DNA from 2 places in the Novosphingobium sp. BL-A-41-Hi4B-X5A genome. Region 2 is predicted to be linked to the other one. Evidence: predicted binding sites of a transcription regulator. Region 2 holds the regulator's gene; the other holds the start of a gene.
The links. The regulator LexA, encoded in region 2, represses DNA repair genes until DNA is damaged. The targets are predictions, from matches to a motif close to GTTCCNCNCTTGTTCT.
Positions count from the first base shown of each region.

Region 1: the regulator LexA is predicted to act here: its motif matches at 6,979-6,994, upstream of ACZ1JY_RS09350 (ribonucleoside-diphosphate reductase subunit alpha).

Region 1 is NZ_CM145500.1:1,927,446-1,942,082, forward strand. Features, by position in the region: gene ACZ1JY_RS09310 (hypothetical protein) at 1-124, opposite strand, end outside; gene ACZ1JY_RS09315 (DUF1294 domain-containing protein) at 189-515, opposite strand; gene ACZ1JY_RS09320 (hypothetical protein) at 487-768, opposite strand; gene ACZ1JY_RS09325 (endonuclease domain-containing protein) at 1,013-1,399, shown strand; gene ACZ1JY_RS09330 (hypothetical protein) at 1,502-2,053, opposite strand; gene ACZ1JY_RS09335 (ribonucleotide-diphosphate reductase subunit beta) at 2,131-3,186, opposite strand; gene ACZ1JY_RS09340 (DUF2171 domain-containing protein) at 3,684-3,956, shown strand; gene ACZ1JY_RS09345 (PepSY domain-containing protein) at 4,265-4,681, opposite strand; gene ACZ1JY_RS09350 (ribonucleoside-diphosphate reductase subunit alpha) at 4,888-6,891, opposite strand; gene ACZ1JY_RS09355 (GlsB/YeaQ/YmgE family stress response membrane protein) at 7,385-7,633, shown strand; gene ACZ1JY_RS09360 (acyltransferase family protein) at 7,630-8,595, opposite strand; gene ACZ1JY_RS09365 (YifB family Mg chelatase-like AAA ATPase) at 8,663-10,171, opposite strand; gene ACZ1JY_RS09370 (hypothetical protein) at 10,343-11,041, shown strand; gene polA (DNA polymerase I) at 11,045-13,882, opposite strand; gene ACZ1JY_RS09380 (hypothetical protein) at 13,943-14,164, opposite strand; gene ACZ1JY_RS09385 (hypothetical protein) at 14,163-14,348, shown strand; gene ACZ1JY_RS09390 (serine hydrolase) at 14,510-14,637, opposite strand, start outside.
Region 2 is NZ_CM145500.1:601,295-615,931, forward strand. Features, by position in the region: gene ACZ1JY_RS02740 (Hpt domain-containing protein) at 1-152, shown strand, start outside; gene ACZ1JY_RS02745 (glycosyltransferase family protein) at 226-1,512, shown strand; gene ACZ1JY_RS02750 (hypothetical protein) at 1,522-2,496, shown strand; gene ACZ1JY_RS02755 (sensor histidine kinase) at 2,521-3,900, shown strand; gene ACZ1JY_RS02760 (hypothetical protein) at 3,904-4,095, opposite strand; gene ACZ1JY_RS02765 (citrate synthase) at 4,123-5,409, opposite strand; gene gltX (glutamate--tRNA ligase) at 5,456-6,919, opposite strand; gene ACZ1JY_RS02775 (ComEC/Rec2 family competence protein) at 6,949-9,249, shown strand; gene ACZ1JY_RS02780 (energy transducer TonB) at 9,444-10,112, opposite strand; gene lexA (transcriptional repressor LexA) at 10,368-11,069, opposite strand; gene ACZ1JY_RS02790 (molybdopterin molybdotransferase MoeA) at 11,189-12,394, opposite strand; gene moaC (cyclic pyranopterin monophosphate synthase MoaC) at 12,391-12,864, opposite strand; gene ACZ1JY_RS02800 (NYN domain-containing protein) at 12,998-13,837, shown strand; gene ACZ1JY_RS02805 (serine hydrolase domain-containing protein) at 13,899-14,637, shown strand, end outside.

The sequences.
Region 1 (14,637 bases), 1.3 Mb from region 2:
CGCCCGACCTGTCGCCCGATTCCCGGCGCCGCTCGGACGCATCGGCCTGCGGCTTGAGAGCAACGAGCGCCAGCCCCAGCACAAGGATCACGATTGCGACAAATCCCCAGAACAATGCCGGCATGGCTCAACCCTCCGTCCGGGCAGAGAGTGCGCGCTTCGCGCAGCGCCGTCAAACGGCGATTGCCTCAAACCTGAACCATGCCGCCCGCATACCATCCCGCCGCGCCGCCAAGGGCCACGATCTGCAGGAATGCAATGGTCCGGAGCCGGCCGACGAAAGGCTGCTTGCGCGTCTTGTGCCGGAAGACCCGCCGCGCCAGGAACGCGCCGGGCGTGCCACCAAGCAGCGCCCCCATCAGCAAGGTTGCTTCAGACGTGCGCCAGTGCCCGCGCATCGCGGCACGCTTGTCAAACCAGAAGGCGGTGAAGGTGTGAAGGTTGGCCAGCGCCAGCCACGCCAGCGCCATCTTCAGCAGCGGCAGTTCAGCCAGCGTTTCCGGCACCGCTTCCATCCGAGGCCCTGGCGACCATGTCCATGAAATTGCGCGCCGCCTCGCGGTCGTCAGCGTCCTTGAACGCCACGTCGAGATCGGGCGCAGACCCAAGCATGTGCAGCAGCGACCACAGCCCGAACCGGCGGGCGCGGTCCTTCTCCAGGCCGAAATCCACCAGCATCTTCTCAATGCCCGCCGCAAAGGCATCGGGGGTGACGGCGGTCAGATCATCGGTGCCGAAATAACGGCGAAGCTGGTCATCGAGTTGCATGTGGGTGCGGTAGTTGAGTGACTGGGACGGTGCAAGCGTGAGGCTCTGGTCCGGCTGACGCCGGATGCCCCCACACCCCCTCCCGCCTGCGGGAGGGGGACAAGAGCGCCGCACAACCCCTTCCTTCCCCCCTCCCGCAAGCGGGAGGGGCCGGGGGTGGGCATTCGCCGATCAGGCGAACAATGCCGCCATTCCCGCGCCATCTCTAATTGCGCGCAAGTCCGACCGCGCCACCCTGCCGCCGATGCGAGAATTCAAACCCCGCAACACCGAACGCGCCCGCACCCTGCGCCGCGAGGCGACACCCGCCGAACGTAAACTGTGGCGCCATCTTGCAGGCCGCGCGCTGGGCGCAAAGTTCAGCCGCCAGATGCCGGTGGGGCCATGGTTCGCTGACTTCCTCTGCCGGGACCTCATGATCGTGGTGGAACTCGACGGCTACAGCCACGACCTGCGCCCCGAACACGACGCCGCGCGCGATCGCTGGATGGCCAAGGCAGGCTATCAGGTGCTGCGCTTCACCAACGCCGATGTGCATGGGAACGCCGAGGGCGTGGTGACTGCCATTCGCCTGGCCGTCGAGGCCCGGCGCTCAGGATCAGTCCGGCTGACGCCGGATGCCCGCCCCTAACCCCTCCCGCCTGCGGGAGGGGGACAAGAACACCGCCGCGCCACAGATAAGCCCTTCCTTCTCCACCCCTCCCGCAAGCGGGGGGGGCGGGAGTGGTCCGAATTAATCCAGTCGGATGACAAGCCGCCAGAACGCATAAAATAACGATATAACTCCAACGACCATTAGGAATGTGGCAAAATAATTAAACCACGCCGGAAGCTGTCTCTGATGCACAACAGGAACAAATTGAGCCACGCAGTCTGCACTTCTGACGGAATCTATCTTCGGTCCATTTAAAATCTGAACTGTTACGATTTCCCTTGGAGCGATAAAATCAATCTTTAAAACCCAGTTTCCGTGAGTATTCACTTCTGCGGAGTGTGAGACTGGGGGAACTAAAGTATATCCCGCAGGAGGTCCGCCAGATGCGATAATTTCGACATTTGTGGCAGCCAATCGGCCAGAATTTTGAATCATTACTTGACCAGACTGCACCTGGAGCGGAGCCTGACCATTTTCGTTCTTTAGGGTGAAAAATGTGGATGAAGGACTGAAAAATACTAGCCTCACTCGGCTTTGCAAAACCTTCGTGATCCAAACTGCAAGAATTGTGCTTAACGCTGAAAGTAGCGCCGAAATTCCTTCATTCGAATTGAGAAATGCAGTCAGCAATTGCTTTCCTCATCTTGGGAGCGCGAGGGGCCTAGCCCCTCGCATCAATCCCGTCTTACTTCTTCAACCTCCCAAATTCACTCCGCCGCAATCCCCGCAGCGCCGAACATATCGACATCCACCTCGACCGGCAGCTCGACATTCGCCGCCGACTTGGCGCTGCGGCGCTTGTCGAAGCTGGACCATACCGTGTTCCAGTCGCCACGGGTTGCCGCCTTCGAGTATTCCGTGGCGCGGGTTTCGAAGAAGTTGGCGTGTTCTACGCCGTTGAGCAGCGGGGCGAGCCAGGGGAGGGGGTGGTCTTCGATCATGTAGATCGCGGGCAGGCCGAGCTGGCCGAGGCGCCAGTCGGCGATGTAGCGGATGTAGCGCTTGATTTCCTTGGCGCTCATGCCCGGGACCGGGCCTTGTTCGAAGGCGAGATCGATGAAGGCGTCTTCGAGGCGCACCGTCTTCTGGCAGCAGTCGATGATGTCTTCCTTCACCGCCTTGGTCAGGCAGCCGCGCTCTTTCACAAAGGCGTGGAACAGGCGGGTGATGCCTTCGCAGTGGAGCGATTCATCACGGACCGACCACGAGACGATCTGGCCCATGCCCTTCATCTTGTTGAAGCGCGGGAAGTTCATCAGCATCGCGAACGAGGCGAAGAGCTGCAGCCCTTCGGTGAAGCCGCCGAACATGGCGAGCGTGCGAGCGATGTCCTCGTCGTTGTCGACGCCGAAGGTCTGCAGGTAATCGTGCTTGGCCTTCAGCTCCTCGTACTCGAGGAACATGCCGTATTCGCTTTCGGGCATGCCGATGGTGTCAAGCAGATGAGAATAGGCGGCGATGTGCACCGTCTCCATGTTGGAGAAGGCGGCGAGCATCATCTTGATCTCGGTCGGCTTGAACACGCGGCCGTACTGTTCGTGGTAGCAGTTCTGCACTTCCACGTCGGCCTGGGTGAAGAAGCGGAAGATCTGCGTCAGCAGGTTGCGCTCATGCTCGGAAATCTTCTGCGCCCAATCGCGGCAATCCTCGCCCAGCGGCACTTCTTCGGGCATCCAGTGGATCTGCTGCTGGCGCTTCCAGAATTCGTAAGCCCAGGGATATTCGAAGGGCTTGTAGGTCGGGCGGGCTTCAAGAAGGGGCATGGCGGTGTCCTGTGCTGATTCTTTGAATGTAAGGTCTGATGCGGTCAGGCAAAAGCGCGCAGCGAGCCTTTGCGGGGGATAGTGGCGGGGTTTTCCACGCGATAGTATCGTGCCCTTTGGGGCAGGAACCCTCGGCCCGGCGACAGGGGCCATCGGACTGGCGCGGCGCCCGGTTTCAGGGCGGAACGGCGAGCGCGAGGCTTGGTTGATGGGGCATGGACGCGCGGATCGCGGTGTCCTTTCAAAACCTCTGGATTCGCAGGAGAATTGCCATGGGCGAATATGAACCCAACGACTCGCGCAACGTCACCGGTGCCAACACTGGCGAACGGCAGCAGCAGCAGATGAACCAGTCGTCCGACAGCGGCATGCGCAGCCCCGGCGGCGCCGAGCAGCAGGACGGTGGCCAGCGCTGGAACGAAGGATCGAGCGGCCAGCAGTCGCAATTCGGCCAGCAGCAGGGCCAGATGGGCGGCGGAGAGCGCAGCGGCGAGCAGATGGGCTACGGCAACAGCTCTGAAGGCTCGTCCGGCATCCGTGAACACATGGAAGTGATCGGCGCCGATGGCGTGCACATCGGCACGGTCGATGGCGTCGAGGGTGACCGGATCAAGTTGACCAAGAAGGATTCGGGCGCGGGCTTCGAAGGTGGAACCCATTCGGGCCACCATCATTACCTTTCCACCGGGCTCGTTGCCGAAATCGAGGGCGACAAGGTGCGCCTCTCGGCCAACGGCGACGTGGCCTGGGGCATGCTCGAGGAAGAATAAGTCCGGAAAGGCAGCGAGGCCTTCCCGCTGTCCTGTCCCGGCGGATCGCCCGGTGCCGGACCGCAAGAACGTCCCGCCCCCTTCGGGACCAGGTCGTGCCACGCGACCGGAGAGCGCTCCGCCGAAAGGCGGGGCGTTTTTCTTTCTCTGTGGGTTGCGCTTGCGCGCATGCCCACCCCCGGCCCCTCCCGCCTGCGGGAGGGGAGATGAGAGCGCCGTGCCAAGCCCTCCCGCAAGCGGGAGGGCCGCGAGACTTGGCGAGCCGCAGGCGAGCCTAGTCGCAGCGGGGTGGGCAAGCCTCTTGCACTTTACTTCCAGAACCAGCCGGGCTTGAGGATGCGATCCTTGCGATTCTTCCACATCGAGAAATACATCCACAGGCCCGAGATGCTGAAGAACAGCAGCGCAAAGCCCGTCATCAGCGAGATCGCCGTGCCTACAGGTCCGAATTCCTCGCCCGAGTGGAGATGGTGGAAGAACCCGACCAGCGACTTCATGCCGCCCGGAGGTGCCTTGGGCCGGCACATCATGGTTTCGGGGCAGACGAAGCCCTGCGGAACGGGTGGAGGCCCGGCCTGCTCGCCCGCTGGCCAGAGCGCGGTCACGTGGCTGGCGACGCCGGTGAAGGCCATCCAGATCATGAAGACCCCGAAGAACACCGTGATCCAGCGGTGCCACTTGCGCATGAAACGAACCCCTTTGATAATGCGAATTGATCGCAACATTAGACATGACCGCCTTAGCGGGCCTGACTGGGATCGTGCAAGCACAAGTCTTGTCGCGGATTGTCGCACAGGTGCGCCAGCCGCAAAGTGTCGCGGGGTGTAACGGGGATGCGCTCCCCGGCAGCCAGGCTGACGTCCGATGACGTGCAAGAGCTGCCGGAGAAAGCACGAGTTGGCTCAGGCCAAGGGAATTGCCGGCGCGGCCATCACTGGCAGGCCAGGCATTCCTCGTAGTCGGTCGGGCCGGCCGAGAGTTCGATCTTCGGGGCCTCAGCGGTGTTGTCCGCCTCGACGCCGCCGGCGAAGCCCGCGCGCTGGACCGACTTGGAGCGGAGGTAGTAGAGGCTCTTGATGCCCTTCTCCCATGCCTGGAAGTGGAGCATCATGAGGTCCCACTTGTCGACGTCGGCCGGGATGTAGAGGTTCAGCGACTGGGCCTGGTCGATGTAGGGCGTGCGGTCCGCCGCGAATTCGAGCAGCCAGCGCTGGTCGATCTCGAAGCTGGTCTTGAACACGGCCTTTTCTTCCGGGGAAAGGAAATCGAGGTGCTGGACCGAGCCGCCCTGCTCGAGGATCGAATTCCAGACGTTGGTGGAGTCCTTGCTCTTCGTCTGGAGCAGCTTCTTGAGGTACGGATTCTCGACCACGAACGAGCCGGACAGGGTCTTGTGCGTGTAGATGTTGGCCGGGATCGGCTCGATGCAGGCAGACGTACCGCCGCAGATGATCGAGATCGATGCGGTGGGGGCAATTGCCATCTTGCAGGAAAAGCGCTGCATCACGCCCATTTCGGCGGCATCCGGGCATGCCCCGCGTTCCTGCGCGAGCAGGATCGAAGCCTCGTCCGCCTTGGCGGCGATGTGCTTGAACATCTTGAGGTTCCACGCCTTGGCCATCGCGCTTTCAAAGGCGATGCCCTTGAGCTGGAGGAAGGAGTGGAAGCCCATCACGCCCATGCCGACCGAGCGTTCGCGCGCGGCCGAGTACTTGGCGCGGGCCATCTCGTTCGGGGCGCGGTCGATGTAGTCCTGCAGCACGTTGTCGAGGAAGCGCAGCACGTCCTCGATGAAGCGCTTGTCGCCGTTCCACTCGTCCCAGGTCTCAAGGTTCAAGGAGGACAGGCAGCACACCGCCGTGCGATCGTTGCCGAGGTGATCGCGACCGGTCGGCAGGGTGATTTCCGAGCAGAGGTTCGAGGTCGAGACCTTCAGCCCCAGTTCCCGGTGATGCTTGGGCATCATGCGGTTCACCGTATCGTTGAACACGATGTAGGGCTCACCGGTGGCAAGGCGGGTTTCGACCAGCTTCTGGAACAGCGAACGCGCATCGACCGTGCTGCGGACCGAGCCGTCCTTCGGGCTGCGCAGGTGGAATTCGGCGCCATCGCGCACGGCTTCCATGAACTCGTCAGTCAGCAGCACGCCGTGGTGCAGGTTGAGCGCCTTGCGGTTGAAGTCACCGCTTGGCTTGCGGATCTCGAGGAACTCCTCGATCTCGGGGTGCGAGACGTCGAGATAGCAGGCGGCCGAACCGCGACGCAAGGAACCCTGGGAAATCGCCAGCGTCAGCGAATCCATCACGCGCACGAACGGGATGATGCCGCTGGTCTTGCCGTTGAGGCCGACGCTCTCGCCGATGCCGCGCACCTTGCCCCAATAAGTGCCGATGCCGCCGCCGCGCGAGGCGAGCCAGACGTTCTCGTTCCAGGTGGCGACGATGCCTTCGAGGCTGTCATCCACAGAGTTCAGGTAGCACGAGATCGGCAAGCCGCGCCCGGTGCCGCCGTTCGAGAGAACCGGCGTTGCCGGCATGAACCACAGCTTGGAGATGTAGTCGTAGAGGCGCTGGGCGTGCTCCTGATCGTCGGCATAGGCATCGGCCACGCGCGCGAACAGGTCCTGATACTTCTCGCCGGGAAGCAGATAGCGGTCGTCCAGGGTGTCCTTGCCGAAATCGGTCAGGCGCGCATCGCGGCTGTCGTCCGTCACGATGGTGAAGCGACGCGGATTGACCTTCTTGGAATCGCTGACCGGCGCGGCGGCCACGGCAGCGGCCGCAACCGTTGCCGCCATGCCTGCGACAAGTGCTTCACTGCCTGCGTCCTTGGCGTCCATATCCATCGCCTTTGCTTCACCGGCCGCAGCCGGAGCGCTTGCCAGCGCCAGTTCGTCCTGCGCAACCACGGAGCCGTCTCCAGTTCTGAAATCCACGTTCAACCCCCGTTCGCACCCCACGGCCAAGGCCCGGGCGATCAATCGACACTCGAATCGGGCGAGTGGCCCAATCCTACAGGAGACGGAACGAAAGTGGAACGAGTTGTTCCGCAGGCGCTCGGCTCCGAAATACCCTGGTCACGGCCCCGATGCCGCGCGCGCAGGCAAAGCGTTGCCATTGCGCGCAAAACACGCCCAAGCGCTCTAAACTAGGTTTAGAGGTCCCCCTTAAGCCCGACCACAACCCATAGTGCCTCAACGGGATTCAGACACAAGAGGGTAAACATCCGCAGGCAGACTCGATTCGTCGCACGTGCGATTCGCTTCGTCGCCGGGCGCTTCATTGTGCAGTGCAGCGACGCGTGGACTTTCCTGCACTTCAAGGGCGAAACGACGCCGGTCGAAATATTTTTGCCGCCCGTCACCAACTTGTGGACAAGAACCCGTCAACCGGCACCATATGTGGTGTCCACAGGAACGGAGTGCAGGTGTGCTGAATCTGATCTCGATTGTCTTCACCGGTCTGGTGGTCGGCGTGCTGGCGCGGTTCTTCTATCCCGGCGATGTCGACATAGGGTTTCTCAAGACCGTGCTGCTGGGCATAGGCGGCGCGCTTGTGGCAGGCCTGTTCGCCAGCTGGCGCAGCGGCGGGCCATTCGGCGAAGGCGTGAACCGTGCCGGCTGCCTGGCCTCGGTGATCGGGGCGATGCTGCTGATCTTCCTCGGGCGGAATCTCTAGCTGTTGCTGGCGGTGCCGCGGCGGATGACCGTCGGGACAAACCCTCGCCAAGGCACCAGCCACAGTGCTGCAATCGCAATAGCCACGAGTTCTACGACAAACGGACTGCGGACACCGGCAACCCGACACCACTGCATGATCGGAAAATGCAAGGCATAGAGCGGAAACGACATCTTGCCCAAAGCTGTTGCAATGCGGTCCGGAGCATTCCTGTCCAAACCGCTGATCATCATCAACGGCCCAATCAGGAAGATAAATGGAAACTGCCATCCTGGAAATGGGTACACCGCCACAAGCATCACATACATGGGCAGCAAGCACGCTCCCTTGACGAAGCTCAACTTGACCGGTTGTCGATCCCTCAGCTGCCGGAAGATCAGGATACCGGCCACGTAAGAGAACCCCAGCCGGAAGACGACCAGAAACTGCTGCTGCGACGAAGTTTCGGCAAGTATGCGCGGGAAGCCTGTAAAGAGCGTTGCCACCACCAACCCGACGCCTGAAACTGCAAGGATAATCAACAGTCCGGATATCCGCGTTCTGAACAGAAACAGCGCGTGCACGGCATTTGCCACGAGCTCGTAGAAAATTGACCATGCCGGCAGATTGAGCAGGTAAGGAGTTTCCGGCCCCGAAGGTATAAGGAGCAGTGCAGCGAGATAGACAGCTGCGAGGGACAACGAAGGACCGCTGTGCGCAAGCATAGCGATCACACCTAGCGTCGCTCCAAGTGCCATGACAGGCCAGAATCTTTTGAAACGGCCCAATATAAATCGACCGGGTGCAATCTCACCCTTCTGTAGACGAACTTCGTACGTCCGGGCCATGACATAGCCAGAGAGCATGAAAAAGAAGTCTACTGCCAGGTGACCGCCCTGCAGTCCAAAGCGCGTGTGCATGACCAGCACCACCAGCGCAGCAACGCCGCGCAGTCCATCCAGTCCCGTAAGCCGCGATTCCATTGGTTCGAGCTTTAGCGCTGGATTGGTTTCGGAACTCCAAACATCACTTGCCCCTGCCGCGGCGGCGTCAGGCCCTTGGCGCAATTCGCCGATAGCTGAGCGCCTCGGCAACATGGATGCGGCCCACGGTGTCGGCGCCTGCCAGATCGGCGATCGTGCGCGCCACGCGCAACATGCGGGTATAGCCCCGCGCGGAGAGGCGCATGGCTTCGGCGGCCTGTGCGAGCAACTTGCGCCCGGGTTCGTCCGGTGTGGCGTGGGTGTCCAGCAGATCGCCGTTCAGCTCGGCGTTGCTGCGGGCGCTGGTCCCTTCAAGCCGGGCGACCTGCACGGCCCTGGCCCGAGCCACCCGCGCCGCCACCTGATCGGAACCTTCCGCCGGAGGCGGGAGCGCCAGATCGGCAGCGGAGACGGGATCGACTTCGACATGCAGGTCTATGCGATCGAGCAGCGGGCCTGACACCTTGGACTGGTAGTCTCCGGCACAGCGCGGCGCGCGGCTGCACCCCAGCGCCGGATCGCCCAGATGTCCGCAGCGGCACGGGTTCATCGCCGCGATCAGTTGCACGCGCGCCGGGAAGGTCACGTGCGCGTTGGCGCGGGCAACGGTGACCTCGCCCGTTTCCAGCGGCTGGCGCAGCGAATCGAGCACGGCGCGCTGAAATTCGGGCAGTTCGTCAAGGAACAGTACGCCAAGGTGTGCGAGGCTGACCTCTCCCGGCCGCACCTTGAGCCCACCGCCCGTGAGCGCTGCCATCGATGCCGAGTGGTGCGGGCTGCGGAATGGCCGTGCGCGGCTGATGCGGCCATCCTCCAGCGTCCCTGCGACCGAGGCCACCATCGACACCTCCAGCGCCTCGGACGGGGTCAACTCCGGCAGGATGCCGGGCAGGCAGGACGCCATCAGCGACTTGCCCGCGCCCGGCGGCCCGATCATCAGGAGATTGTGCCCACCGGCAGCGGCGATCTCCAGCGCGCGCTTGGCGGTTTCTTGCCCCTTCACCTGCTTCAAGTCAGCCATGCGGCGCGGAGGCTCTGCCAGCCCTTGCGAAGGCTGCGGCAGGCGGTGCTGCCCTTTCAGGTGATTGAGCAGGCCGATCAGGTCCGGCGCGGCAATCACGTCAATCCCGCTGGCCCAGCGCGCCTCAGGCCCTTGTGCGGCGGGGCAAATCAGGCCCTTGTCCTCGCCGCTGGCGTGAAGCGCGGCGAGCAGGACGCCCGGTGACGGCAGTACGCGGCCATCGAGCGCCAGCTCTCCCACTGCCACATAGTCAGCGATCTGTTCGAGATCGACCACGCCCATCGCGGCGAGCAAGGCGAGCGCGATCGGCAGATCGTAGTGCGAGCCCTCCTTGGGCAGATCGGCTGGTGACAGGTTCACCGTGATCCGCTTGGGCGGCAGGGCGAGACCGAGTGCGGAAAGCGCCGAGGAAACCCGCTCCCGGCTTTCGCCAACGGCCTTGTCAGGCAGGCCGACCAGCCGGAACGCAGGCAAACCGGGCGCCACCTGGCACTGCACTTCCACCGCGCGCGCCTCGAGCCCGAGATAGGCCACCGTCGACACCAGCGCGACCATCGGTCCTCCACTCCATCCGCAATGCTACGTAGCCTAGCAGGGCCGTCGGCTTAGCGGCGGCGGGATGCGGCCATTTTCGAGGTATCCGCAGCCGGTCGCGGGACATGGTGAAGCGATCTTAACCGCGTCCCTTGGCAATTCGGCAATCCGCGCGCGCGGAAAAGGCTGATCATGTTCCGCCGCGCCCTTCTCTCCGCGATATTCGCCATGCTTGCATGCCAGCCGGTGCTGGCGCGCGAGGTGACGACGCGGACATGGGTGGAAAACGGCGTCACCTGGACCGAAACGACGGTCGTCGAGGTCGAGGAGCCGGGCTCCGAACGCATTGCCGGACTGCCCCGCGCCGACGTGAAAGGCGTGGCCAGTTTCGGACCGTTCGAAGTGCTGGACGGCAGCCGGGCGGCGCTGGTAGCCGAAACCGACAGCTATTCGCCTGCGGACTTCCAGAAGATGCTCCGCGTCTTCCCCGGCATTCGCATGCTGGAAATGCCTGACTGCCCCGGCACGGTCGACGATCACGCCAACCTTCGCCTTGGCCGGATGATCCGCGCGGCAGGCATCACCACGCTGGTGCCCGAACATGGCTCGGTCCGCTCCGGCGCGGTCGAGCTGTTCCTTGCCGGCGCAAGCCGCAGCGCCGCTCCTGATGCCGAATTCGTCGTCCATTCGTGGATCGACGACGACGGCCACGAGCCCGACGATTTCGCCGCATCCGACCCGGTCAACCGCGCCTATCTCGACTACTACCGCGAGATGGGCCTCGGGCCCGACAAGGCCTCGGCGTTCTACGCGCTGACCAACTCGGTGCCGAACGATCAGGTCCTGACGCTCGGCACCGCCGATCTGGCGCAATACGCGGCGCTGAACTGACCGTCAGTGCGCTGCGCCCCATGACAAGCCAGTGCCGATCTCCACGCCAAGCGGAACGCTGAGCTTCACCGCAGGCTCGGCCGCCGTCGCCATGACCCGCTCGATCACCGGCTTGGCCTTCTCCACATCGCCTTCCGGCAGTTCGAACACGAGTTCGTCGTGGACCTGCAGGAGCATCTTCACGTTGGGCAAGCCTGCTTCGGCCAGCGCAGGCATCATCCGGGCCATCGCCCGCTTGATGATGTCGGCGCTGGTGCCCTGGATCGGCGCGTTGATCGCTGCGCGTTCGCTGCCCTGGCGTTCGGCCTGATTCTTCGAGCCGATGCGCGGGAACCATGTCTTGCGGCCGAACAGCGTCTGCGAATAACCGCACTCGCGCACGCTTTCGAGCGTTTCGTGGATGTAGCGCTGAATGCCGGGGAAGCGTTCGAAGTAGCGGTCGATCATCGCCTGCGCTTCGTCCGCGCTCACGCCCAGACGTCCGCCAAGGCCCCAGCGGCTGATGCCGTAGAGGATCGCGAAGTTGATGGTCTTGGCGCGCCCGCGCGTATCGCGGTCGACCGTGCCGAACATCTCCATCGCGGTGCGCGCGTGGATGTCCTCTCCGGCGGCGAAGGCTTCCTTCAGCGCGGGCACGTCGGCCATGTGCGCGGCGAGGCGCAGTTCGATCTGGCTGTAGTCCGCGGCCAGCAGCACATTGCCGGGCTCTGCCACGAAGGCATCGCGGATCTGGCGGCCGATCTCGGTGCGAATCGGGATGTTCTGCAGGTTGGGCTCGTTCGACGAGAGGCGTCCGGTCTGCGCACCGACGAGACTGTAGCTGGTGTGCACGCGCCCGGTCTCGGGATTGATCGCGGCTTGCAAAGCATCGGTATAGGTCGACTTCAGTTTTGACAGCTGGCGCCATTCCAGCACCAGCGTCGCCACTTCCGCGCCTTGTGCGGCAAGCCCTTCAAGCACCGACTGGTCGGTGGAGTACTGCCCGGTCTTGCCCTTCTTGCCGCCTTTGTAGCCGAGCTTGTCGAACAGGATCTCACCCAGCTGCTTGGGGCTGCCGATGGTGAAGTTCTGCCCGCACTTCTCGAAGATCACGCCTTCGAGGCGGGCGATCTGCGCGGCAAACTCGGTGGAGAGGCCGGACAACCGCTCACGATCCACCTTGATGCCATTGCGCTCCATCATCGCGACGACCGGCACCAGCGGGCGATCGACCTTCTGGTAGATGCGCATCCCCGCCTCATCGACCAGCCGTGGCTGGAACAGGCGATGCAGACGCCAGGTGACGTCGGCGTCCTCTGCGGCGTAGCGGGTGGCGTCGGCCAGCGGCACTTCGGCGAAGGAGATGGCCTTCTTGCCGGTGCCGCACAGGTCCTTGAACTTCATCGTCGTGTGCAGCAGGTGCCGCTCGGCCAGTTCGTCCATGCCGTGACCGGCAAGGCCTGTTTCGCTGCGCCCGGCATCGAGGCAGAAGCTCATCACCATGGTATCGTCGATCGGCGCAACGTGGACGCCGTGGCGCGCCAGGATGTTGAGGTCATACTTGATGTTCTGGCCGATCTTCAGCACCGCATCGCTTTCCAGCAGCGGCTTCAAGGCTGCGATCGCCTCGGCACGATCAATCTGCACCGGTTTTTCGGCGAACATGTCCGCCCCGCCATGGCCGAGCGGGATGTAGCAAGCGTCGTTCGGCCCCAGCGCAAGGCTTACACCGACCAGGCTGGCACGCATCGCATCGAGCGCGCTGGTTTCGGTATCGATCGCCACCACGCGCGCTTCGAACGCCCGCGCGATCCACTGCTGCAGCTCGCCCATCGACTGGATGCAGGCATAGGCGCCAAGATCAACCGCAGGCCATGACGGGAGCGACTGCCGGTTGCCCGCAGGTGCCGCCGGGGCGGCCTTGTTCTCGGGCTTGGCAGGGTTGAGCTGCGTCTTCGGACCGGGGCTGCCCTTGCCATCGTCGAGACGGCGCAGCAGGCTGGTGAAGCCGTGTTCCTCCAGAAACGCCGCCAGCGGATCGCGCGGGATCTGGCCCAGGGCAAAGTCCTCGATCGGGATCGGCAGCGGGCAATCTTCCTTGAGTTGCACCAGCACGCGTGAAAGGCGGGCCATCTCAGCCTGCTCGATCAGGCTCTCGCGCAGCTTGCTGGCCTTCATTGCAGGCGCGGCGGCCAGCGCCGATTCGAGATCGCCGTACTCCTGGATCAGCTTGGTGGCAGTCTTCGGACCGATGCCGCGAATGCCCGGCACGTTGTCGACCGAATCGCCCATCAGCGCCAGCACATCGCCGACTTTCTCGGGCGGCACGCCGAACTTCTCGACCACCTCGGGAATGTCGATGCGCTGGTTCTTCATCGTGTCCAGCATGTCGATGCAGCCCCCACCCGTGGCGCACTTGCCCACCAGCTGCATCAGATCCTTGTCGGATGAAACGATCGTCACGTCCCAACCGCGCAATGTCGCCGCACGGGCATAGGAAGCGATCAGGTCGTCCGCCTCGAGCGCGTCTTCCTCTATGCATGCCAAGCTGAACGCGCGGGTGGCGTCGCGGATCAGGGGGAACTGCGGGACGAGGTCTTCCGGCGGCGGCGGGCGATTGGCCTTGTACTGGTCATAAAGGTCGTTGCGGAACGAGGTGCCGGCCTTGTCGAGAATGACGGCCAGGTGCGTCGGTCCATCGGCCTTGTGCAGGTCCTCGGCCAGTTTCCACAGCATCGTGGTGTAACCATAGACCGCGCCGACCGGCGTCCCTTGCGGATTCGTCAGCGGCGGCAGGCGGTGATAGGCGCGAAAGATATAGGCCGAACCGTCGACCAGATAGAGATGCTGCTTTTCGTTCATCGGGGAGTGTTAGCAGGGCGCGATGCCTGCGTCATCGCCTTGCGACAGGGTTGGCGACACTCAATCCAGCGCAAGCAGGCCTCGGCTCAACGCACGGAAATCGGGCAAAAAAAAGGCGGTTCGGCCCAAACCCGGGCTAAACTGTGACACAATGCATACGTCTTGTGCTTGCAACGCGATGAATTGCCGATTAATTGGGTCGCGAAGTCTACCGCTTGAGTAGGCTTTGCGGCGGGCTGCTTGCCCGGCGCTGGTCACTTCAATCCAGGGATTGTAACGCATGCGCAAGCTCATCCTCGCCGCTGTCGCCGGCACCGCCTTCGCTCTCGCTGGCTGCTCGGAAAAGCCGGCTGCTGAAGCCACCGAAACCGCTGCTGCTTCGGAAGCTGCTTCGGAAGTCGCTGCTGACGCTTCGGCTCCTGCTGCCGACGCTTCGGCTGAAGCGAGCGAAGCTGCTTCGATGTAATCCGCGCCCGCAAGGGCAGGTTACATGAGATAGAAGGGGCGTGGTCTTCGGACCGCGCCCCTTTCTCTTTGCCGCGCGCCAGCAGGTGACGCGCAATAAAACGGGGGCGGCAAGATCACCTTGCCGCCCCCCGTTTGCGTGTGTGGCAAGGTCGTTCGGCCTCAGCGGCGGCGTACGAGGTCCTGCGTGCTTTTGGCCATCGGCGTGCTGTAGCCGTCATAGATCGTGCGCATCATCCGCGCGATCAGGCCGGCGTGAGCCGTATGGCCTTCCGGGCCGGTCACGAAGA
Region 2 (14,637 bases):
TTGCAGCCTTGCGGTTGAAAGGTCTTGCGGCAAGCTTTCATGCCGAAGGCCTGATCGAACTTGCCGAGGAAGCGCTGGACGGCGCGCCCGGTGATCCGGCGATCCTTCGTCGCCTGCACCAGATGCTGGCCGATCTGGCGATAGACGCCTAATCCCCGACGCTACAGCGGTCCGCCTTGGCACGACCGTCGCCAGTCCCTACGATGGTGCGACAGGAGGCAATTCTTGCGGGTCGCAGTTCTTTCCCTGATTGAAACTTCCCATCCGGCACAGGCTGCGGGTGTGCCGGCAACGGTGCCTGCAGGACTTCGCGGGTATCTGCCGATCGGCGGACGTTCGCTGCTGCGCCATCAGATCGGGTTGGCCCTCTCGCTGGGCGCAAAGCGCGTCGTCGTGATGGCAGAGGGGATCAGCGGCGAGCTGGTCGCGCTCCAGCACGTTGTCGAGGCTGGCGGAGCCCAGTTTCATGTCGTGGCAACAGCGCGTGCACTTGTGCCCTTGCTTGCTCCTGAAGACGATGTGATCGTCGTGGGCGATGGCCTGATTGCCATGCCCGACGTGTTTCGGGATCTTATCGAGGCAGGTCCGTGCGTTCTCACGCTTCCGGCAGAAAACGCCTTGCCGCTCGGTTTCGAGCGCATCGATATCAACCATGCATTCGCCGGAGCAATGCGCTTCCAGGGACGGATCGCGGCTGGCCTTGCCGATTTGCCGCCCGAATGGAACGCGCAATCGGCGCTGCTGCGCCTCGCCGTACAGGCCCGCTTGCCATTGCGCGGCGTGTCTGCGGCCATGCTGGGTGATGGCCGTTGGACCATGGTCCGCAGCGAACAGGAAGCCCACACCGCAGAACGTCAGTGGCTGAGGCTGCATACTGCTAGCGGTGGATCGGCAGTAGGTTCTCCAGGGGTGCTGCTGGCCATGGCCTTTGTCCGCAGGTTCGGGCCGGCCATGCTTCATGCAGGAACCCGGCCTGCGCTGATCGGACTTGCTGCCGGGATACTGGGACTGCTCGGTCTAGGGCTTGGCTGGCTTGGCAATGCCGCCACGGGTTTTCTGCTGATCGGACTGTCCTGGCTGGTGGAGCGCGTGGCCAGTCTGATGGGGCAGGTGGAGCGTGATTCGCTCCTCGCCTCGGGCCTTGAGCGCAGGACCGTGGCCCTGTTCCATCTTCTCGTCGATGCTGGACTGATAGCGCTTGCCGCTTGGCGCAGCGAACTGCCTTACACCAGCGCAATTCCTTTTGGGCTCAATTGGTTCGCCCCGATTCTGCTTATCGGTGGAGCGCGCCTTGTGCGCCTTGCCCTGCCGCGTTTCCCCCGATCCGCCTGGCTGGAAGACCGATTGGCCTTCGGCCTTGTGCTCGCCATCGCCAGCATCACGCTGCCATTCGATGCAGCGATCGGCGTTGCGGTTCTGACGCTCCTTGGCACGTGCCTGCTGCTGCTCCAGTTCGGGACAACGCCGCCAACCGACAGATCGCCTAACCCGCAGTTAACCAGTCGGCCGTAAGAGCGACTTATGGCACTGACCGTACCTTTCCCCCCCGATCCCGGCGCGATCGAGGCGCTTCTGCGCGATGACCTGGTTCATGCCGATCAGGTCATGGTCCACATGGGGCCAATTCTCCGGCATCTTCTCCAGAACGACGATAACTCGATCTTCAGCGACGAGATCATCGCCCGCGTCCGAGGCATGCTGTCAGATATTGCCAGACAGCTTGTGCAGGCGGTTGGTGAAGCTGCCGGTCACGACAATTCTGCCGCCTGGGCGCGAGAGGCAGGCGATGGCCTGGCGGATTTGCTCGCCGGCAATCAGGCCCTGCTGAATCATCTGCACATGCTTGCGGTCGAGTGGCAACTTACCGAGAAGATGCAGGGCAGGCTGGGACTCGATCCCGTGCTCACCCCGCTTCTTCAAGACATCATTGCGTCGCGCGATCCCGATCTGGCCGCGCGTGGGATGAATTTGCTCGCCGCGCAGGCGCGATTCGGACAGTTGATGCGGCGCATGCAGATTCCACTTTCGGAACTGCCCGGCGATCTTCACCATATCGCTCTGATGACCATGCAGGCCTACGTTGCAGATGATCCGTCCGGACTGGCTGCTGCCGGCGCGGCGGAAAGTGCATTGCGCCAGCAACGCGTAGCCGCAGCATCGCGTCTGGAGCTACTCGACCACGTCATTCGGCAATTGGCAGGTGATTCGGCCCGGGGGCTGCAAATCGACTCCGCCGGGATTGCGCTTTTCCTGTCGAGCCTCGCCTCGGGGGCCGGAATGTCGCGCGAAATGGCGATCATGTGCACGACCGAGAGCCAGATGGCGCGATTGGCGCTTGCACTGTCGGCCGCAGGTGCTGACCGCACGAATCTGGTCACCACTTTCTCAGCCCTGCATCCGCAAACCAGCCTGCCAGAGGGCATTGATCAGCTCGTGCCCGATGCCGCAGCAGCGATGCTGGCCTCTTCCTTGATGCGCCGTGAGGCGTTCGGATAATGATCGGCCGATGAGGGCGCACCAGTGACCACCGCAGGCGTGATCCGCGCCCGCTGCGACAGCGCAGACCGGTTGGTCGAGTCCGATGAGACCCTGGCGGCGCTGCAGATACGGCTCGGCGGCGCATACCCCGGTGTGATCGCGCTGCCGGGTCTGTTGGCGCTGGTGCGCCGTGCGCGATTGGCGGGGGCTCCGCTATCCGCAGCCATGACCGTGACCGACGAAGGGCAACCGCTCTCGTTTTCGGCGCGCGCCATTCCCGATGGGTCCGGCACAAGGATCGAGATCAGCGACTGGAAAGTCGCCGCGGATGCCTGGCAGGGCGATGAAGCGGCAGCGACCGACGAAGCACTTATCCGACAGTTGGCCGAAGCACACATTGTTCTGGACGCCGAGCAGCGCATCGTCTCGGGTTCCGCCACGGCACGCGATCTTGTCGACCTGGCATCGAGCCTGCAGCAAGGCTTTGGCAGATACTGGACCGATCTCGTAACGCTTGAGGGCAGCGCGCACCGCCAACCTCTGCACTGGCGATTGCTCGACGAAGCCCAGGTGGCCGTGCCCGGCTCGTCCCGTGTGTGGAAAACGCGTATTCTGCCGTTGCGAGCAGGCGGGTTCGAACTGCTTCTGGTGGCGGAGTCCGTGCTAGCGGAAGCCCCGAGCATGACGGTTTCGGCTGTGCCGGAACCCCTTGCACATCCAGACTGGAAGGGCCTGCTGGGGCGCAAGCTGGCGCCGGCACTGCGTTTGCCGATCAACCGGATTGTCGCCAACGCCGAAACCATCCGGACACGCCTCGCCGGTCCCTTGGCTGAACAGTACGTAGGGTATGCCGGGGATATTGCGGAAGCCGGACGGCACCTGCTGTCGTTGGTCGAAGACCTGGCCGATCTTGAGACGGTGGAAGACGAAGGGTTTTCGCCTGCTTCCGATCACATCGATCTTGTCGATTGTGCCCGGCGTGCAGCAGGCATCCTGGGCGTCCGGGCGCAGGAACGACGCATTGCCTTCTTGCTCCCCGCGCTCGATGTGGCAGCGCCGGCCATCGCGGAATTCCGCCGCGTGCTGCAGATCCTCCTCAACCTCATCGGCAACGCCGTGAGATATTCGCCGGAAGATACCCGGATCGAGGTCGAATGCGGTATCGATGGCGAGTTCGCCTGGATCACCGTGCAGGATCAGGGGCAGGGCATTGCCCGGGATCAGGCCGAGAAGGTTTTCGAGAAGTTCGAGCGGCTCGGTCGCAGTGGCGATGGAGGAAGCGGACTGGGCCTCTATATCTCGCGCAGACTGGCGCGAGCGATGGGCGGGGATCTCACTGTCCAGCAGGCGCCAAAGGGCGGCGCGAAATTCGTGCTGTTGCTGCCGGCTGACAGAGCCGCGCAGGCGAGCGCAGCGGGCTGACGCTCAGCGACGTCGCGATGCGCGCCAGATCGCGATGGCGCCGATCAACATCAACCCCGCGCCGATATAGGCCCATTGCGTCTGGGCAAGCATGAAGCTCGATGAAGGCCACATGATCAGGCCCAACCCTTGGCCGACCCACAGGCCGCCCATCAAAAGGGCGACGATGCCGAAAATCCTGAGAACCATCGTCATCGTCGCCCTCCTCTGTCGTTCAATCGATCAGCGGTCGCTCAGCGGAATGTAATCGCGCTCGTTAGGACCAGTGTAGAGCTGGCGAGGACGCCCGATCTTCTGGCCAGGATCGCTGATCATTTCGTTCCACTGCGCCACCCAGCCGACGGTGCGAGCGAGGGCGAAGAGCACGGTGAACATCGTGGTCGGGAAGCCGATCGCCGAGAGGATGATACCCGAATAGAAGTCGACGTTCGGGAACAGCTTCTTCTCTGCGAAGTACGGATCGCTGAGCGCGATTTCCTCGAGGCGAAGGGCGGTCTCGAACAGCGGATCGTTGACCTTCAGCGCGTCGAACACTTCGCGCACGGTCTGCTGCATCACCGTCGCACGCGGATCGTAGTTCTTGTAGACGCGGTGACCGAAGCCCATCAGGCGGAACGGATCGTTCTTGTCCTTGGCGCGATCAATGTAGTGCTGGATGCGATCGGGGGTGCCGATCTCCTTGAGCATGTTGAGCGCTGCTTCGTTTGCGCCGCCATGCGCCGGGCCCCACAGGCAGGCGATGCCCGCTGCGATGCACGCGAACGGATTTGCGCCCGAGGAACCGGCCAGACGCACGGTCGAGGTCGAGGCGTTCTGCTCGTGATCGGCATGGAGGATGAAGATGCGGTCCATCGCCTTTTCGACGGCGGGGATAACTTCGTACTCTTCAGCCGGGACGCCGAAGGTCATCTTCAGGAAGTTGCCGGTGTAGGACAGCTTGTTGTCCGGATAGACGAAGGGCTGGCCGACGGAATACTTGTAGGCCATCGCCGCGATCGTCGGCATCTTGGCGATCAGGCGGTGCGAACTGATCTTGCGATGCGTCGGGTCAGCAATGTCGGTGCTGTCGTGATAGAATGCCGAAAGCGCGCCGACGACGCCGCACATGATCGCCATCGGGTGCGCATCGCGACGGAAGCCGCGATAGAACGTGGCGAGCTGCTCGTGCAACATGGTGTGGCGGGTGATCGTGCGGCTGAAGTCCGCAAGTTCCTGCTGGCTCGGCAGTTCGCCGTTGAGCAGCAGGTAGCTCACTTCCATGAACGACGAGTGCTCGGCCAGTTGGCCGATCGGGTAACCGCGGTGCAGCAGCACGCCTTCATCACCGTCGATGTAGGTGATCGCGCTGTCGCAGCTCGCAGTCGAAGTGAAGCCCGGGTCATAGGTGAACATGCCCGTCTGGCCATAGAGCTTGCGGATGTCGATGACGTCCGGCCCGATGGTGCCGCTCTTGATCGGCATGTCCACGCTGTTGCCGCCTGCGGTCAAAGAAGCCTGGTTTTCGCTCACGCCTAAGCCCTCCTGTTTCTTCTGTCTTTACGTTCTATGCCCGGGTTCAAGCCAACTGATCGCGGATACGCGCCAGCGACTCGTCCTTGCCGAGCAGTGCCAATACGTCGAATATTCCCGGCGAGGTAGTCTGTCCCGTCAGGCTCGCGCGCAACGGTTGGGCAATTTTGCCCAAGCCTATCCCAAGCTCCTCGGCCATTTGTTTCAAAGTGGCCTCCAGTCCCTCGATTGTCCAGCCGTTTTCAGCGTCGAGCGCAGCCACCACTTTGGCCAGTATCGCGCGCGAATCGTCGGTCAGCAGTGCCGCAGCCTTTTCCGCCATGGGCAGGGGACGCTGTGCAAACAGGAACACCGACGAAGCTGCCAGCTCATTGAGGTCGGCAGCGCGCACCTTGAGCACCGGCATCGCGCGGGTCAGCAGGTCCATGCCCGCTGCGCCATCGAAGCCCGGCTCCAGCACAGCCAGACGCGGTGCGACCAGCCCGGCGAGCCGTGCGTCGTCAGCCTCACGGATGTAGTGGCCGTTGAGGTTCAGCAGCTTCTTGAGATCAAAGCGCGATGCGCCCTTGTTGACGTTGCCGATGTCGAACCATTCCACCGCCTGGTCGCGGCTGATGATCTCCTCATCGCCATGACCCCAGCCGAGACGCAGCAGGTAATTGAACACCGCTTCAGGCAGCAGGCCCATCTCGTCGCGATAGGCATCGATGCCCAGCGCGCCATGACGCTTCGACAGCTTCGCGCCATCGGCCCCGTGAATCAGGGGGATATGTGCGTAGATCGGATCGGGCCAACCGCTCTCGATCTCGTTCATCGCACGGACAATCACGAGCTGGCGGAAGGCGTTGTTGATGTGATCGTCGCCGCGGATCACGTGCGTGACGCCCATGTCATGATCGTCGACCACGACCGCGAGCATGTAAGTCGGCGTGCCGTCCGAGCGCAGCACGATGAAGTCGTCGAGCTCGCTGTTCTGGACGGTGATCGAGCCCTGCACGCGGTCAGGAATCGTCGTCTCGCCCTCACGCGGGGCCTTCATGCGCACCACGTACGACTGGTCTACCGGCCACTGATCCGGCGTCGCATCGCGCCATTCGCTGTCAATGCGGAAGGGGCGGCGCTCGGCCTGTGCCTTCTCGCGACGTGTCGCAAGTTCTTCCTGCGTCAGATAGCAGCGGTAGGCGTGTCCGGCCTCCAGCATTTGGTGCGCCACCTGCGCGTGCCGTTCCGAGCGTGCAAACTGGAACACCGGCTCCTCGTCTCCGCCCAGACCCAGCCAGTTCAGCCCGTCGAAAATGGCTTCGATCGCCGCATCGGTCGACCGCGCACGGTCGGTGTCCTCGATCCGCAGCAGATACTTGCCGCCGTTGTGGCGAGCATAAAGCCAGTTGAACAGCGCCGTACGCGCGCCGCCAATGTGCAGGAACCCGGTGGGCGAAGGGGCGAAACGGGTGACGACCGGGGCGTCGCCGGGCGATCCTGCAGAAACGGTGTCAGTGGCGCTTGCCATCGGCCGCGCTTTCCTTTGCTTTGAATGTCATGGCGTCTCCGGCTGCAGATCGGCCAGCGGCAGACTATCCCGCCGCCGAACCGGTCCCTGAACCGGGTGAACGCGCGCGGCATTGGGACATCCGCGCGCGATTGTCCAGCATGCTTGATGGTCGGATCGACGCGGCAGAGCGCTTCCTCGATGCACACCCGTTCGAACGCGGGCTCTGGCTGGTGGTCGCCTTTGCCGCGGGCATTGTCCTGTGGGTGGCACTCCCCTCCCGCCCTGACTGGATCGCCGCACTGCTGGCACTCGGGGCAATCGCCATCCTCGGCTTGCTGACGGTCAATGCCGAGACGCGGCCCCACCTGCGCCTTGCTGTGGCAGGCGTGGCGATCATGGTGGCTGCGGGCGAGGTCACGATATGGACTCGCTCCACGCTTGTCGGCCAGCCAGGCATAGCAAGGCCGCAGGTTTCCGCTCTTTCAGGAGTAGTTCTGGAGCGAAGGGAAGAGCCGGCCAAAGCGCGCGCCCGCCTTGTCCTGCGCGTGGCGCTGGAGGCTTTGCCCGATCCTGTCCGCGTGCGGGTCAACCTGCCGTATGACAAGGATCCGGGCGAAGTGACGGAAGGCGCCCGGATCGCCCTGCGCGCCCGGCTCATGCCACCGGCGGCTCCCATGCTTCCGGGGGCGTACGATTTTGCTCGCAGGGCATGGTTTGATGGCCTTGCCGCGACGGGAACGGTGCTTGGCGATGTGCGGGTAATCGCAAGGTCGGATCGTGATACGACACTGCGCAGCCTGCAGAGGTCGCTGGCCGAGCACGTCCGCGCCCGGTTGGGCGGATCTTCAGGGACAATCGCCGCCGCATTTGCCAGCGGAGACCGCGGGGCGATCGCGACTGCTGATGAAGACGCCATGCGCGATGCGGGCCTGACGCACCTCCTGTCGATCAGCGGCCTGCATGTCAGCGCCCTGGTCGGGGCCGTTTACTGGCTGGTCGCGCGCCTGCTCGCGCTTGTTCCCTGGGTCGCACTCAGGATTCGGGTGCCTCTCGCGGCCGCCTTTGCAGGCGCCCTCGCAGGACTTGGCTATACCTTGCTGACCGGGGCGGAAGTGCCCACCATCCGGTCGTGCATCGGGGCATTGCTTGTTCTTGGCGCGCTGGCCTTGGGACGCGATCCCCTGTCGATGCGCATGGTGGCCGTGGGCGGCTTTATTGTCATGCTGTTCTGGCCCGATGCGGTCCTCGGCCCCAGCTTCCAGATGAGCTTTGCCGCCGTGATCGCGATCATCGCCTTTCATTCGGCAGGCCCCGTTCGCTCGTTCCTTGCCGGTGAACACCACGGGCCGGTCGTCCGCGCCGCTCGTAGCCTGATGATGTTGCTGGCCACCGGTGTGGTCATCGAACTCGCGCTCATGCCGATAGGCCTGTTCCATTTCCATCGCGCTGGCGTCTATGGCTCGCTCGCCAATGTCATCGCCATTCCGCTGACCACTTTCGTGACCATGCCACTGATAGGCATGGCCCTGCTGCTTGATCTGACGGGGCTTGGCGGACCGGTGTGGTGGCTTGTCGGCAAGTCGCTCGATCTGCTCCTGGCGCTGGCACACTTCGTGGCGTCGCAACCCGGAGCCGTCACGGCAATGCCTCCGTTCGAAGCGTGGAGCTACGTTCTGTTTGTCGGCGGCATGCTGTGGCTTGCGCTCTGGGCGGGCAAGGTGCGCCTTCTTGGCGTCCTGCCGGCCGGACTCGCGGTGACGGCCATGGTGCTGACCCCCACGCCCGATCTGCTGATCACGGGCGATGGACACCATGTCGGGATCGCAAACGAAGGTCCGGACCTGATTGTCCTGCGCATTGGCCGGGGCGATTACATGCGGGACAACCTGCTCGAACTGGCCGGTATGGAGGGCAACCTCCGCCGCCTTGATGAATGGCCAGGCGCCCGCTGCAATGACGATTTCTGCGCGGCCGTCGTGCAACGGGGCGATCGGCGCTTCACGCTCCTGATGGCCCGCAGCCGCAATTACATTGACGACATGGCACTTGCCGCAGCCTGCGAGCGGGCCGACATCGTCATCGCCGATCGACGCCTTCCTGCATCGTGCCGCCCCCGCATGCTCAAGGCAGATCGGTCCTACCTTGCCCAAACGGGCGGCATATCCGTTGATCTTGCCTCAGGCCGAACTCGCACCGTTGCGGAAACGCAAGGCCAGCATGGATGGTATCGCTGGCCGGAGCCCCATTTACGATCCCATGACATGCAACGCCGCGATGCCATTCGCACAGCGCCGGGATGGCAGAACTTAGTTGGAGAGGCACCGGCGCCGTCGGCTCAAGAGCGATAGGCATGGTCAATGCCGACCCGGGATTCATCGCGCACCGAGGCGTCTGATTTCCGCCGATCCTGAGAGTGGAGGATAGGGAGTTCGTCGTTCCGTCCGCAAGCGCCGGAAGCAGAACTGACGCTGCCGCGGAGGCTGCCTCAATCACACTGGGAGAGGCTGGCCGGGCGAGCCTGAGCGTCGACCGGCCAAATTCATCAGGGCAGGTCCCAGCGTACCGAACCTGAATAGCTTCCCACCGTCGGCATGCCGTCGCTGCCAAGCGCCGGGACGAACCGTGCTCGCGCGCTGACCTTCATGCATGTGGCGGCATCAAGGTCTGGCGATCCGCTCGAACTGGTTATCTCGCACCCCGTCACGCGCCCATCCACACCGATCGAAAGACGAAAACGGGTCAATCCTTCCCGTTCTTCCCTGATCGCGGCGGAGGGATAGTCGCGGTCCGAGACCCAGGAACCTGGCGATACCTTTGGCGATGCCGTGCGCACGGCGAAGCTGGGCGAGGGAGAAGGGCGAGGTTCGGGCAGGATGCCGGGAGCAGGTTCGACCGGCGTGATCGGCGTGATCTCGATATCGCGGACCGTGCTTGAAGGATCGGCGGGCGTGATGGCAATATCGGGACGTGGGGCAACCAGCGAACGGTTGTCCGGCTTGGGCGAGGGCTTCACGTCAGGGGGCGGAACAACCGGGGTTACCTTGACCTCTTCGTCTTCCCATTGCTTGGCGGGAAGACGGTCGGTCAGGATTGTGACCATGCTGTTGGCGAAACCTGAAGCGATCGCCCAGATCGCCACGCCATGAAGCAGTCCGACCGCGATGAAGGTCTGTGTCTGCCTGCGTCTCGTATTTTCGATTGCATAAGCCATTGGCAACACCTCTTCCGTTGCCGACGCCCCATGTTCTGGCGGGCCGTCCCGGAAAGGGGCGCCCCGTAGCGGGGCATTCGGTAACGGTGGATACTATACCTCTGCGGGGAGTAGCTCCAGAGAAATCTCAACCAAATCGATTGATATTTGCCATAACACGCTCTGACGGAAAAGGCCGCCGCGCAATTTCTGCGCGGCGGCCTTGCAATTCCAACGCAGGTCTGCCGAACAGGCAGAGCGCTGCTTGAACCGTCGTCAGTGATAGCGCCGCAGCAAACCCGCCAGCTTGCCCTGTACCGCAACCTCTTCGGGGCGATAGAACTGAGGATCGTACGCCGCGTTGGCGGGATCAAGGCGGATCATGCCCTTTTCACGATGCAGGTACTTGAGAGTCGCCTCTTCACCCCGCACCAGCGCAACGACGATCTCGCCATCACGGGCCACATCGGTCTTGCGGACCAGCGCGTAGTCTCCATCGAAGATGCCAGCTTCAACCATCGAGTCGCCAGAGACTTCAAGCGCATAGTGCTCACCAGCGCCGAGCAGGGCGGCAGGGACAGGCAACGTCGCTGCTGTTTCCATTGCCTCGATCGGCACACCTGCCGCGATCTTGCCGTGCAGTGGCAGTTCGATGACGTCGTTGGCAGGCGCCGGCGACGCCGCCTTGGCTGCAGTGCGGAGCGGTGTAATCACGGAATTGGTGTTTGCCGCTTCGCGCGCCGCCGCCGGCTTGCTTGCTGCACTGTCAGGCTGCTTCAGAACTTCGAGAGCGCGGGCGCGATTGGGCAGGCGGCGGATGAAGCCACGCTCTTCCAAGGCAGAGATCAGGCGGTGAACGCCAGACTTCGACTTGAGATCGAGCGCTTCCTTCATTTCCTCGAACGAGGGGGAGATCCCCGAACCCTCCAGGCGAGTCTGGATGAAGGTGAGCAGTTCGTGCTGCTTGCGCGTCAACATCGGCGGCCACTCCGCATTGCGCAGCTTCAAAGCAAAGCCGCTGATCTTTCATGGACCGGGGCGGGATGTTCCACACCGGCGAACGAATGCGGAACGGATAAGCAACCTTCAACGACTCGTCAAGCAATTCCGCCATTTTCGAGCAGGTAGACCGGAACATCCATTCCAGCTTGTCTGGCCTCCGCGCCTGCTTCCCGCACAACCAGCGCGTTTGCCCGCGAAAGCGGCGAGAGTGCTCCGGAATCCTGGAGCGGGTCGAGCCTGACCGACGCACCGTCCCAGACCGCGCGCAGGAACTCCATCCTGCTTCCGCCCCGTGCCAGCGGCTGCGCAAGCCTGGCTGGAATGGCTTTCGGCAAAGGCGCGCTGGCCCCGAGCATCGCCCGCAGCAGGGGGAGCATGAACAGGTAGGCCGTGACGAAGGCGGAGGCAGGATTGCCGGGCAGGCCGAGAATGATCTGTTCCCCGCGCGTGGCTACCAGCAGCGGCTTGCCCGGCTTGATGCCGACCCGCCAGAAGTCGATCGATGCGCCAACCGCTTCGAGCGCAGGGCGAACGAGGTCATGATCCCCCACCGACGCCCCGCCGCTGGTGACGATGATGTCGGAAGTGTCGGCTGCATCCAGCGCGCGAACCAGTTCATCGAGTTCATCCGCCACCGGACCGGCATGGCGAATCTGGACCGGCAGGGAAGCGGCCATCGCGCAAAGCATCGGGCCATTGCTGGCGGGAAGCTGGTGCAGGTCAGGCAGGTGGCCCGGAGGCACCAGCTCGTCGCCACTGTCGATGACGGTCAGGCTGACGCGGCGGCGCACGGGGAGATGGCTGTGGCCGCCGGCAATGGTGAGCGCGATCTGTGCAGGGCCGATGCGAGTGCCGGCAGCGATCAGGGTCTCTTGCGAACTGAAGTCCATGCCGGCGGGGCGCACATGGCGCGAAGGTGGCTGCGGTGGCTCGCCGGTCAGGCGCAGCTCGGCGCCCTCGCGGGCGCTGTCTTCCTGAAGCAGCACCATGTCCGCGCCTGAGGGCAGCATTGCCCCGGTGCTGATGCGGGTGGCTTCACCGGGGCCGACCTGCCCGGAGAAGGGGTGTCCGGCCGCGCTCTCGCCGATCACGCGCCATGGCCCCGGAAGATCGGCGCTGCGCAGGGCATAGCCGTCCATCGCCGACAGGGCTGCTGCTGGCTGCGTGCGCCGGGCGTGGAGGTCCTCGGCGAGGTAGTGGCCGAGGCATTCGGTGACCGAGCGATGCTCGACGGGCAGCGAAGGGGCCAGCGCGAGCAACCGGCTCTGCGCTTCGGCGAGCGGAAGGGGCGGCGCTTTCATTCCGGAGCGCGCCAGGTTCCGGACTTGCCGCCGCGCTTCTCGATCAGGCGGACGCTTTCGATCACCATGCCTTTGTCGAGGGCCTTTGCCATGTCGTAGATCGTCAGCAGCGCAAGGCTCACGGCGGTCAGCGCTTCCATCTCGACGCCGGTGCGGCCGCTGAGCGAGGCGGTTGCGGTGCATTCAATGCCGTCGGCTGCGAAAGCGAAGTCGACGTTGACGGCATCGAGCGCAAGCGGGTGGCACAGCGGGATCAAGTCGCCGGTCTTCTTCGCCGCCATGATCCCGGCAATGCGGGCGGGGCCGAGTACGTCGCCCTTTGGTGCATTGCCGCTGCGGATCGCTTCGAGCGTGGCGGCCGACATGCGGATCAAGCCCCGCGCAATCGCCACGCGATGCGTCTCGGTCTTGCCGCCGACGTCGACCATGCGGGCGGTGCCGGACGAATCGAGATGGGAAAGATCGTTCATCGTTCTCCCTGGAATCCTGAATGGGGGTTTACGGGGTTTACACTGTCCAGAGAGAACTGCGGAAAGGGGTTTCGGGCGTAGCTGTGGCGCGGTTTTGCGGGGCGTTCAAGGTGCTTTGCGGGCGAGTGCAACCATGGCGAAATCACGCAGTGTAGGAAAGCATTTCGATCCGATGTGGTGGCTTGTTGGGAAATCATTAGGCTTCATCCGCAATAGTCATTGGATGATTACTGAAGTGACCAAGAAGCGCGTGGCCATCATGATTGATGGAGAAAATTTGCCAGCGAGCGTTTTGCCGAAGATCGAGAGAGTTGCAATGGCGCTCGGCGATATTCAGGTGCGCCGGGTCTACGGAAACTTTGCTTCTGGCGCGCATTCTGAATGGATAGTCCACGCTCAAAACCATCCACTAGACGTGAGGCAGGTGACGCCCTCGAAGCATGGCAAAAATGCAACGGACATAACCTTGGCCGTAGAGGCGGTTGAAATCATGCTGCGCAAGGGGTTCGAGTGCTTGTGCATCGCGTCTGGAGACCGCGACTTCCAGCCTCTGGTCAGTTTTATCCGCTCAGAGGGCCGTGAGGTTCACGGTTTCGGCAGTGATGCTGCGGACCAGAAGCTGCGGAATAGTTGCACAAAATATCATGTTGTTCTTGCAGCAAGTAAGTCATCTGCGAATTCTTCAAAGGTTGGAACCAAGGTCAAAGCGACGCCCACCAAGCCAGAAGAAGCCCGCAATTTGCCAAGAACAGACGACGCGCACTGGTCCAAAGTCCGTGAAGCGCTGAGCGCGATCGCAAAGCAGCGGGAATGGGTCCCATTACCTGAACTCGCAACCGTTCTGGGCCAAGCGAAGCTGCAACCTGCTACATTCGGATCGAAAAGCTGGTTGCAGGTTTTCAAGAAGGACAGCCGCTTCGTCGTGGAAAAGATTGCGGGCTCAACGCAATCGCAGATTCGGATCGCGGCCTGACGTCTCTTGCCGCCCAGCCAGCGCTCGCTATTGTCCCGAGTGTCAATAACGGGAGCGATGGATGCGGAAGCGCTGGGTTTTGGTGGGGGCGGCGTTGCTGGCGGGGGGCGCCGGGTTTGCCTCGCTCGACAAGGAAACGCGCGGGATCCTGCTGGCTTTGCCGACCAATGCCGACGTGCTTTCATGGCGGGAAGGGCAGCGTGATGCGGCTTTCCGGGCGATGGACCGGCTGCCGTTTCTGGCCAAGGCCAACACGATCGCGCCTTCGGCTACGGCTTTGCCGCTCCCTGCCGGCAAGCCTCTGACAGTACCGGGGCTCGATGATTTCATGGACCACCAGCGCACGGCGGGGCTGGTCATTGTGCAGGACGGCAAGGTGCGGCTCGAACGCTACGGGCTGGACTTCGATGCGAAGGGCCGCTGGACGAGCTTTTCGGTGGCGAAATCCTTCACCTCGACGTTGGTCGGCGCGGCGTTGCAGGATGGAGCAATCAAGAGCCTCGACGACAAGGTCAGCCAGTATATCCCCGGCCTCAAGGGCAGCGCCTATGATGATGTGAGCGTGCGGCAATTGTTGACGATGTCATCTGGCGTGCGCTGGAACGAGGATTACGAAGATCCGAATTCGGACGTTGCCGAGTTCAACCGCGCCAAGCCGGAAAACGGGCTCGATGCGACCGTCAGCTATATGCGCAAGCTGCCGCGTGCCCATCCGCCCGGCGAGGTGTGGCATTACAATACCGGCGAGACCAACCTGATCGGCGTGCTGGTCAGTTCGGCCACGGGCAAATCGCTCTCAG